Regions from separate parts of the Clostridium estertheticum genome, predicted to be linked through region 2. Evidence: riboswitches for the same ligand, from Rfam matches in the RefSeq annotation. Region 2 holds a riboswitch; the other holds the start of a gene.

Region 1 (5,714 bases), 110 kb from region 2:
AGCCAACAGCTTTATGTGTTATTTGTTCTTCATCTAGACTCTTTTCCCCTAAAGTAAGGTACATTAATCCTCCACATTCAGCGTAACAGGGTAGTCCACTATCAAGAGCTTTTTTAATACTATAAATCATAGATGTATTTTCAGATAACTCTTTTATAAATACCTCAGGGTACCCCCCACCTAAATAAAGAAAATCAATATTGCTCGGTAGTTCATTATCAATAAGTGGACTAAAGTATATAACTTCTCCGAGTTCCTCTAGAAGCTCTAAATTTTCTTTATAATAAAAACTAAAAGCTTTATCGTAGGCTACAGCTATTCTTTTGCCCTTATTTTCAACATGAAAATTATCTACATATTTTTTACTTTCATTAAATTGTTCTAATAATAGATCCATATCCAAATGTTTTTCTAATAATTTGGCGCAAACTTCAATTTTTTCCTCAAGGTCCTCTATTTCACTACTTTGAATTAACCCTAAATGCCTACTTTTCAAAGATAATCTCTCATCTTTAGGAAGATAACCTAAAACTTTTATTTTACAATTTTTATCAATTGCCGATTTAAGCAAATTATAGTAACTCTCTGTTATGTTATTTAATATTATGCCACGTATATTCGCATCTTTAAAATTAACTATTCCATTTATTTCTGCACAAAAGGTTGCTACCTGAGCTTTTGGAGACAGTACAAGTATAATAGGTAAATCTAAAACCTTAGACACATGATATGTAGAATATGATGTATATATTCCTTTGCCATCATATAATCCCATTACACCTTCAACTACCCCTAAATCACCATGGCCTCTAGAAAAGCTAGCCTTAACTCCGGCCTCTCCCATAAGATATAAATCCAGATTTCTTGAATCTTGTCCCGTTATCTTTGAATGAAAAGCCGAGTCTATATAATCAGGCCCTACTTTATAACCCTGCACCTTGAAGCCCCTATTTTTTAAGGCTTTCATAATCCCAAGGGTTACTGTGGTTTTACCACCACCACTTGCATTTGAAGCTATAAATATACTCTGCATTTACACTCACATCCTTTTATGGACTGGCCCTTAAAGTCAATTAGTTGTTAACTGTCCCTCAAGTTTTGACTCTCACTTAAGTTCAATTAGTTGTTAACCGTCCCTCAAGTTTTGGCCTAAAGTTCTAATTTTTTTAAACACCGAATCAACTTTTCATTTCTGACATTATCCTTAATAGCCAGCCTTATAAACTTTTTGTCTAGTCCCCTAAAATTATCTGCTTTCCTTACAACAAATCCTTGCTCTAAACACAGTTTATAAAACTCATCTGCATCTATACCCTTTAATTTACATAACACAAAATTACCATAAGTTAAAAAGACTTTATCTATAAATGAAATACTATTTAACGCCTTTAAGAAAATAGGTCTTTCATCTCTTATCCATTGTTTGCTTTTTTCAATATACTCGACATCCCTTAGCACATTAATTGCTGCAACTTCTGCAAAACAGTTTATATTCCAAGGGTTTTGTTTATCTTTAATTTTTTTTATTAATTTAGCATCACTACTAACTCCATAGCCAAATCTTATGCCTGGCATTGCGAAAAATTTTGTTAAGGCCCTTATTATGAATAAGCATTTATAAGTTTTAACACTCTGCGCAAAACTGTGCAAATTATCTCCCGTAAATTCTATAAAAGCCTCATCTATTATTATGATTTTATTATTACCCTCACAATAATCAAGAATTTTTTTAAACTTAGCTTTATCAATGATATTACCATTAGGATTATTAGGATTAGCTAGGATTACCCCCTCTACATTTCGTAATCTATTAAGGATATCCTCATAATCATAAGAGAGCTGAGCATACTTATGCTTTAGCAAAACAGTCCCATTAAAATTTTCTTTTAAGTGAGAATATTCTATATTACAAGCCCACTTTTTAGCGTCAATTTCATACTCTACAAAGGAAGGTACTACAATTAGTACACTTCTAAGGCAAGATATAACTAAATCAATTATTTCAGCTGCCCCATTTCCTAAAACAAAATACTCCTCTGGGCAACTAATGTATTTGCCGAGTGCCTTTAATACATTCCTATATTGAATATCTGGATATCTAGTTAATGCATCTAAAGCAAAACTAATATTGTCAGTAAAACTTTTAGGAACGCCAAGTGGATTTATATTAGAACTATAATCTAATAGTTCTCGTCCCTCAAGTAATCCATTAGTATAAATATCTCCACCATGTATCATAAATACCTTCCTTTCTTTGGGCTCCACCTGTACTTATAATTTCATCTTCAAGTAGCCACGAATACTTCTAAATACCCTTATGTGTTTTTCCTACATTTTTAAATTTTTCATTAATTACATCATTAATATGTTGTATATAAATATCTTGTACAGCAATATTTTCTCCTAATCCATGTAGGTATATCCTTACTTTAAATCCCTCTGCTTCTAAAACATTTTTCCATGACTCTTCCTTTTCACCAACCATATCATTCTTAACATGATCGCCTGCAACTAAAAGTAGCGGCATTAGAATAACTTCTTTAGTCCCCTGAGCTATAACGTTTGGTATTACTCTATCCAAAGTTGGATACCCCTCTACTGTTGCTACATGAACGTTTTTAAACCCTCTGTCCCTTAGAACACTTTCGAAGCAACAATATACTGCATTCGCAATATGGCTTGTACCATGACCCATTAAAATTACTGTGTCATCTTTTGGTAATTGATTTGATAAAGCATCAACCATTATTGTGTAATCATCCGGCACGCCATCCTCTTCTCCCTTAAAACATATAAGTGGTCTTCCTACCAAAATATTGTCAAATGCATTGCATTCCTTATATTTATTAACTACATTGTTTACATAATCATATTCTGCTCCTGGAATAACATGTAAGGGCTGAACAATTACCTCATTATAACCTTCATTTTTGAGTTTTTCCAAAGCTTCCTCTGGTGTATCTATATAAATATTATCTCTATTTTTAAGAACCTTAAGAATAACATGCGAAGTAAACGCTCTTCTTATGTCATAATCTACAAAGGTATTTTTTATTTTATTTTCTATTACATCAATAGTTACCTTTCTTGTGTCTTCATATGTTGTTCCAAAACTTACAACTAAAATTGCTTTCTTCATTGTTTGCTTCCACCTTATCATGTATTTTTCGGAATTTTGAACTCTATTTGCTCCTAATATCTTTTCAAAAAAACAAAAAGTAGTTCACCTGAGATAGCGACTACTTTTTAATTAATTTGTAATAAAATTAACTGCATTAAAAAGTCCTTTCCCTCCGAAAGCTTTGTTAACATCATTTAGGCAGGTCTCCTGGCTTTTGATTTCTCAATTACAGTAGCGGGGGCTGCTGCGGACTTAAACCACATTCCCTTTTCACCTAATACTCTAGGCACCTAAAATTATATTCTATTGTACTATTAGTTTATTATAATTAAGTGGCGGTGTCAATGTCATTGTAAAACTTAAGGGTTGGAGGGTTATCTTTAGTCCTAAGGGAGAAAGGTAAGGGACGGTTAACAACTAATTGCTGTTTTAGATAATATTTAAGACGGGGACGGTTAACAACTAATGAACATTAACCTAAAAAAATGAATAGCATTATACTCCATAGGAAACAATTAAAATAGTACTTTATGAGGAGAGGTGATTTTTGTGCCAAGAACGGCAAGAGTAAAAACAGATGAGTCGATATTTCATATCATGTGCAAAAGTATAAGTGAAGTAACTTTATTCAAGGATGACGAAGATAAGAAACGGTATTTATTACTTATAAAGAAGTATAAAACTCTCCATAATTTTAAGCTTTATGGGTACTGCCTTATGGATAACCACGCACATTTAATGATTGATGCTAATGGCTGTGATATATCAAAAATAATGCATGGTATAAATTTTTCTTATGCAATGTACTTTAATAGAAAATATAAAAGGGAAGGACACCTTTTTAAAGATAGATTTAAGAGCAAAATAGTTTATAACGATAGATATTTAAGGACCTTATCTCTTTATGTGCACAATAATCCTACAGACATAATCGAATATAAAGATTCTCCTGAAAAATTCACTTTTTCTAGTCTATCAATATTTTTAGGAAAAACAACTGATTCTTTTAACTTAGTTGATTATGTATTTGTTATGAGTCTTTTTGGTGATAACCTTAAAAGTGCAAGGAAAAATTACTATAACCTTCTCTTTAGGTGTAATGAAGAAAAATTAGAACAGGAAATGGAGTTTGAAGATGAAAAAACAGATTATAATAGTGAAAGGAACATACTGATACGCGATTTTAAACCAGATGACATATTGGAATTTATATCATTTAAGATGAATATATCAAAAATCCATTTTTATACGAAGTACAGTAGAAAATGTGTTAAAGCGAAAGCTTTAGCTGTTGTTTTAATGAGAAGCTTATGCAATTTTAAATCAAAAGACATATCTAACACGCTTGGAAATATTACTCAAGCTAGAATATCTAGATTAAGCACTATTTGTATAGGTTTAATCGGGACAGAAGAAAAATATAGAAATATTATTGATGATTTTATTAAATGTTACTCTTAATAAATACTAATTTTCATATTAAAGAAATTTATAAAAATTTCAGAATAATAATTAACTATATTTATTTGAGTGAACATTGGACAAGCTTGGGAAATGCATTATCTATTATAACAAAAAATAAAATGCTAGATTAATTAGTTAATTTAGTCATAAAAAGGTGCAAATTCTAAAAAAATTTGCACCTAAATAAAAGCTAATTAGTTGTTAACCGTCCCCACCTGAGGCTTACCTAAATTATTGCTATAAACAAAATCATTGTTAAAATCTCAACTAATTCATTATTAGCTCCCAAACTGTCACCTGTGAGTCCTGTAATTTTGCTCTCACAGAACTTATTAAATAAGAAACTTAAAAATAAAGCTGGAACTATTAATACAACACTATTTTTGATTCCTATTAATAAAGCTCCAAGTATAATAGTTATTACCCCTGCAATTACTAGTCTTTTAACATCAATATTGGCAATAAATATATTACCTGAACCTGTCTCTTTAGCATTTTTACCTATAAAAGATATAAATACCACAGTAAATCTTGCAATTATTGGAGCCGCAATTAATATAAGTGGTAAATCAATTTGTATGATAGTAGTCACCGCGGCATAACGTACTAACATATCAAATACTATAGCGATAGTCGCGAAAGTACCTACTGAGCTATCTTTCATAACTTCTATGATTTTGTATTTATCACCTTTTAACGAAAAGAAGCCATCACATGTATCTCCAAGTCCATCAACATGCAATCCTCCAGTAATAATTATTGGTATTATAACTACAAATACTGCTGTAATGTTTACTGGTAACACTTTTATTAACAAATAATATACTATCCATTGAACAATTCCTATAAATAATCCCACTATAGGAAAAAATATAGATCCTCTCTTAAAGTTTTCTTTCTCACAATTTAAACTTTTATTTATAGGTATTCGTGTGAAAAACTGAAAAAACAGTAAAAAATCATTTAAATATTCTCTCATTTCATTGCTTGCAACGAGCTGTCATTGCAAAGCTCACCTCTTTCCTATATTGTAATAATTATTTTAATTTTAAAGGTAACCCACAAGAAACTAGATATACCTCATCGCTTTGACTTGCTATGTATTGATTTACAAATCCTGCTATATCCC
Region 2 (5,714 bases):
GGTGATAAAGAATTTATTATAATAGATGTAAGAACTAAAGAGAAATAAGTTCTTGGAGATACAGTTTAGCTAGGTAAAGTCTAGAAAATATAAGGAGGAATAATTGTGATGAAAAAGATATTAATCGTAGGTGGCGTCGCTGGTGGAGCTTCAACAGCGGCCAGACTTAGACGGCTTGATGAAAGTGCAGAAATAATTATGTTTGAAAGAGATGAATACATTTCTTTTGCAAATTGCGGACTGCCTTATTACATCGGTGAAGTAATAAAGGATAGAGATAAGCTTTTAGTACAAACACCTGAGAGTATGAATGCAAGGTTTAATGTAGATGTTAGAAATAACAGTGAAGTAGTTGCAATTGACACCAGTAAAAAGGTTGTAACAGTTAATAGTAAAATCCTTGGTACCTACGAGGAAAGTTATGATTATTTAGTGTTATCACCAGGCGCAAAAGCAATTAAACCTAATATAGAGGGTATAAATAGTAAAAGAATATTTACATTAAGAAATATACCAGACACTGATAATATAAAAAAATATGTAGACACATTGACGATTAAAAGTGCTGTAGTTATTGGTGGAGGATATGTTGGGGTTGAAATGGCTGAAAACTTAAAAGAAAGAGGATTAAAGGTTACTTTAGTAGAAGCAGCACCTCACATATTGGCTCCTTTTGATACTGATATTGTTTTAAATGTTGAAAAAGAAATTTCGGATAACGGTGTGGAAATAATTTTAAATGATGGAGTGAAAGCATTTAAAGATACTGAAAATGGTGTTGAAATAACATTAGATAGTGGTGCAAAATTAAGTGCTGATATGATAATACTCGCAATAGGTGTATTTCCTGATACTAAATTTGCAAAAGAAGCTGGTATTAAATTAGGCGCCAAGGGTCATATTATGGTAAATGATAAAATGGAAACTAGTGCAGAGGGAGTATTTGCAGTAGGTGACGCTATAGAAGTTGTAGATTTTGTAAATAAGACTAATACTGCGATTCCACTAGCTGGACCTGCAAATAAGCAAGGAAGAATTGCAGCTGATAATATAGCGGGTCTAAATTCCAGCTATAAAGGAACTCAAGGCACTGCAATTTTAAAGGTTTTTGGACTTACAGCAGCAAGTACTGGCAATAATGAAAGAACTTTAACTAGACTTAATATTCCTTATAAAGTTATACTAGTTCATCCAGTTAGCCATGCTTCTTACTATCCAGGTGCACTTCCTATGACATTAAAACTTATTTTTAATAGTGAAGGTAAAATACTTGGAGCTCAAGGTGTTGGTTATGATGGAGTTGATAAGCGGATAGATGTACTTGCTACTGTTATACGCCTCGGTGGAACAGTTGACGATTTAACAGAATTAGAACTTTCATATGCACCACCATTTTCATCTGCTAAAGACCCTGTAAATCTGGCAGGATTTGTTGCACAAAATGTGCTAGCTGGAAGAATGGAAGTACTCACAACTGATGAGTTTAGTGCTTATGATAAAGAAAATGCTGTAGTATTAGATGTTCGTACTGAAATAGAATTTGATAATGGACATATTGAGGGAGCTATAAATATTCCAGTAGATAATCTCAGGGGAAGAATTGGCGAACTTGACAAAAACAAAGAAATTATTGAATATTGTCAAGTAGGTCTCAGAGGATATGTAGCAGCTAGAATTTTAGCTCAAAAAGACTTTAAGGTTAAAAACTTAACTGGAGGATATAAATCAGTTTTAAGTTCAGAATTTGAGCCCAATAAGACTGGAGAGAGTGATAAAATAAAAAGACAGAAAATAGACCCTGATACTCAAGTTATAAGGGATGAAGTAGCTATAGAAGATGATAAGTATGATAAACTTCTCGATGCATGTGGATTATGTTGCCCAGGTCCGTTAATTCAAGTTAAAGCTAGTATTGATGAATTAAATGAAAACCAAATATTAAAAGTAACAGCAAGTGATCCTGGGTTTTATGAGGATATTAGAGCTTGGTGTACTAAAACAAATAATGAATTATTAGATTTAAGAAAAGAAAAAGGTATGGTATATGCCTTTATTAAAAAAAAAGGCAATAACGATACTAAGGTAAATAAATCTTTGCCATCAGAAACACGAGAAAAAAACAATAAAACTATGGTAGTTTTTAGCGGTGATTTAGATAAAGCCATTGCGGCATTTATTATAGCAAATGGAGCAGTTGCAATGGGTAGTAAAGTTACCATATTATTTACCTTCTGGGGTCTTAACATTATAAGAAAACCTGAAAAAGTATCAGTAAAGAAAGGGCTTATAGATTCAATGTTTGGATTTATGATGCCAAGAGGCAGCAGAAAGCTTAAACTTTCTCAAATGAATATGATGGGTATCGGGGCTAAAATGATCCGATCAGTAATGAAAAATAAAAATATAAGTTCTCTTGAAGATTTAATAAAATCGGCAATTGATAGCGGAGTGGAGGTGGTCGCTTGCTCAATGTCCATGGATGTTATGGGAATTACAAAGGAAGAACTTATCGATGGTGTGAAGATTGGTGGAGTTGGTTATTACCTAGGTCAAACTGAAGATTCAAATGTAAATCTATTTATATAATGTATAATAATATTGCTTATAACTGGTGTTATAAGTTTGCTTTAGAAAAGAAAAGATACTACTAATAATATCAGTTAGTAAAAATTAAGTTATTTCAGTAGAAAACATTGATTAAATTGTTAACATGGTGTAAACTAAAATCAAATTAAATAATAGAATATAGGTTTAATTAAATTTAATTAATTAAAAGGGAATCAGGTTAAAATCCTGAACTATCTCGTAGCTGTAATAGATGAATTTAAGTACAATATGTCACTCTGAAATGGGGAAGGCGTACTTAGATAATGATTCTTAAGTCAGAATATCTGCCTATATTTTTGCACCGTAACTCTACGAGTGATAGAGGGAGCTTTATATGAAGATTTGTTGATTTTATATTATTAAACATATTTTTGATTGTTTCCTTCTAACGCTTTAGTTAGAAGGTTTTTTTTGGTTGTAAATTATTTTACATATTGACATTGGGTAAAAAATAAAAGGAGGTGGCACATGAATAAGGATGGGAAACCTCATCATCATAGAATCGGACATAAACATGGCGAAGGATTTTCAATAGATTTTTACGCTTATATTTCCCAAATAAGACACTGGAATTCTACTTTTAAAGTATCTCTTTCTGTTTTAATACTTATTCTTTGTATTGTATTGGATAACCCATATGTTTCGGTTGTGGTAATTATTGCTATGGCATATCTGACCATTGTAAAAGGAGGGCTTCCAGTATTTGAGTATTTATCAATACTTGCGATTCCAATTATATTTATCCTACTTGGCACAGTTACAATTGCTATTGATTTTTCAAAGCAGCCAATTGGTCAGTATAATCTGTATCTTGGTTTCTGTTATGTGTTTACCTCTCAGGCAAAGATTAGGGAAGTATTGTTTTTAATTCTCAAGGTTTTTGCAGCTATCAGTTCGCTACAAATGATGACACTGTCTACTCCGTCCTCTGAGATAATATATGTTCTTCGAAAGGCACATGTCCCAAAGCTTATTGTAGAATTGATGAACCTTATTTACCGTTATATTTTCATTTTAATGGATACTTATACTAAAATGAAAAATTCTGCAGAATCCCGTCAGGGCTACTGTGATTTTAAAACTTCCTGTTATACTTTTGGAAGCATTGCAAGTAATATGTTGGTTGTTTCGCTTAAAAAAGCAAACACTTATTATGATGCAATGGAGGCCAGATGTTATGATGGAGATCTTCTATTTTTGGAGGAGGATAAAAAAGTAGAGACAATACAGATCGCATATGCAGTAGTATTCGTAGTTTTTTTGTTTATTATCTGGGGCTTTACAAGATAGAAAGGAGATATTATGAGGAAACCAATATTAAATGTAGAAAATCTATATTACGTCTACGGAAATGGAAAGGCCGCATTAGACGGTGTAAGCGTGGATATCTATGAAGGCGAGAAGATCGCTGTCATTGGCTCTAATGGATCAGGCAAATCCACATTTTTCTTGAATATAAACGGTGTATTTACACCGCAGCAGGGAAAAATCATTTATCGGGGTAATGTCGTAAATAAAAAAAATTTAAAAGATCTTCGAAAGAATATCGGAATTGTATTTCAGGATGCAGACAATCAAATAATTGCATCTACAGTTAGGGCAGAAGTTGGATTCGGGCCGATGAATTTAAAGCTTCCAAAAGAGGAAGTAATCAAGCGGGTTGAGGAGTCCCTTTCATACATGAATATATCAGATTTTAAGGATCGTCCACCGCACTATTTGAGTGGTGGTGAAAAGAAACGCGTGACTATTGCAGGAATTATTGCTATGAAATCTGAGATTATTATATATGATGAACCGACAGCATCACTTGATCCTTTAAATACAATGATGTTAGAAGAGGTTTTGGCCAAACTTAGTTCTGAGGGTAAGACGATGCTGATTTCCACCCATGATGTAGATTTTGCATACAGATGGGCGCAAAGAGTGCTTGTATTCTGCCAGGGGAAAATTATCGCAGATGGGACACCACTCGAAATTTTCCTAAACACTGAAGTTTTAAAACAGGCGAATCTAAAACAGCCAATTATGCTAGAGGTTTATGAATCACTAGTAGAGAAACACATGCTTGCGGATATAAAAGCTTATCCTAAAAGCACACAAGAATTTAAAGAAATGCTTAAAAAGTAGTTGTTTATTCTAGGTGTTTTACCGAATTAATATAAATTAGAAACAAATAAGGGGGAAAAATAAAATGAATCAAAAGGAAAAGAAAATTGTCGCTATTGTTGCATTCTTTGGAGTAACTTTTGGAATAGTTCCGGCAGCTAATGCAATGCACATCATGGAAGGGTATCTGCCACCAAAATTCTGTATTTTGTGGGGAGTTATATGCATGCCATTCTTAGTAGCAGGATACTTTTCAATTAAGAGAACATTGTCCAAAAACCGTAAATCTATCACTATTCTTGCTATGGCAGGAGCGTTCATTTTTGTGCTTTCATCTTTAAAAATTCCGTCAGTAACAGGAAGTTGTTCACATATGACTGGTACCGGACTTGGAGCAATCTTATTTGGACCTACTGCAGTCAGTATTCTAGGGATTATTGTATTGGTTTTCCAGGCAACTCTACTTGCTCATGGAGGACTAACAACTCTTGGTGCTAATACATTCTCTATGGCTATTGCAGGTCCAATCCTTTCTTATGGAATCTACAAATTATGCCAGAGACTGAAAGTCAATAAACATGTAGGCATTTTTCTTGCGGCATCATTTGGTGACATATTTACCTATTGTGTAACAAGTGTCGAGCTTGGACTTGCATATCCTTCTGCAAACGGTGGCGTTGCTTCATCAGTAGTCAAATTCCTTGCAGTATTTGCACCAACACAGCTACCACTTGCAATTATCGAAGGTATTCTAACCGTTGTTATTATTATAGGTCTTGAAACATATGCAAAATCGGAATTGACAGTTCTTGAATTCCTAAAAGGAAGTGATAATTAATGACAAAGACGAAGAAAAAAGTTATTATTTTATTAGTTATTGCTGCATTAATTGCCCTTATACCATTATTTATGTTAAAGGGTGCTGAGTTCGGTGGATCAGATGATGCAGGCAGCAAAGTAGTTTCGCAGATTACAGGTACCGATTATAAGCCCTGGGC

The links. Region 2 has a riboswitch for cobalamin ahead of cbiQ (cobalt ECF transporter T component CbiQ). Riboswitches for the same ligand answer to the same signal wherever they lie in the genome.
Region 1: another riboswitch for cobalamin. It lies ahead of A7L45_RS19170 (sirohydrochlorin cobaltochelatase); the one in region 2 lies ahead of cbiQ (cobalt ECF transporter T component CbiQ).

Annotation. Positions count from the first base shown of each region.
Region 1 is NZ_CP015756.1:4,114,372-4,120,085, forward strand. It holds gene A7L45_RS19160 (cobyrinic acid a,c-diamide synthase CobB) at 1-1,033, opposite strand, end outside; gene A7L45_RS19165 (pyridoxal phosphate-dependent aminotransferase) at 1,150-2,238, opposite strand; gene A7L45_RS19170 (sirohydrochlorin cobaltochelatase) at 2,306-3,139, opposite strand; cobalamin riboswitch at 3,302-3,431, opposite strand; gene A7L45_RS19175 (transposase) at 3,671-4,582, shown strand; gene cobS (adenosylcobinamide-GDP ribazoletransferase) at 4,812-5,564, opposite strand; gene cobU (bifunctional adenosylcobinamide kinase/adenosylcobinamide-phosphate guanylyltransferase) at 5,623-5,714, opposite strand, start outside.
Region 2 is NZ_CP015756.1:4,220,778-4,226,491, reverse strand. It holds gene A7L45_RS19760 (CoA-disulfide reductase) at 106-2,586, shown strand; cobalamin riboswitch at 2,731-2,913, shown strand; gene cbiQ (cobalt ECF transporter T component CbiQ) at 3,076-3,897, shown strand; gene A7L45_RS19750 (energy-coupling factor ABC transporter ATP-binding protein) at 3,910-4,737, shown strand; gene A7L45_RS19745 (energy-coupling factor ABC transporter permease) at 4,802-5,554, shown strand; gene A7L45_RS19740 (energy-coupling factor ABC transporter substrate-binding protein) at 5,554-5,714, shown strand, end outside.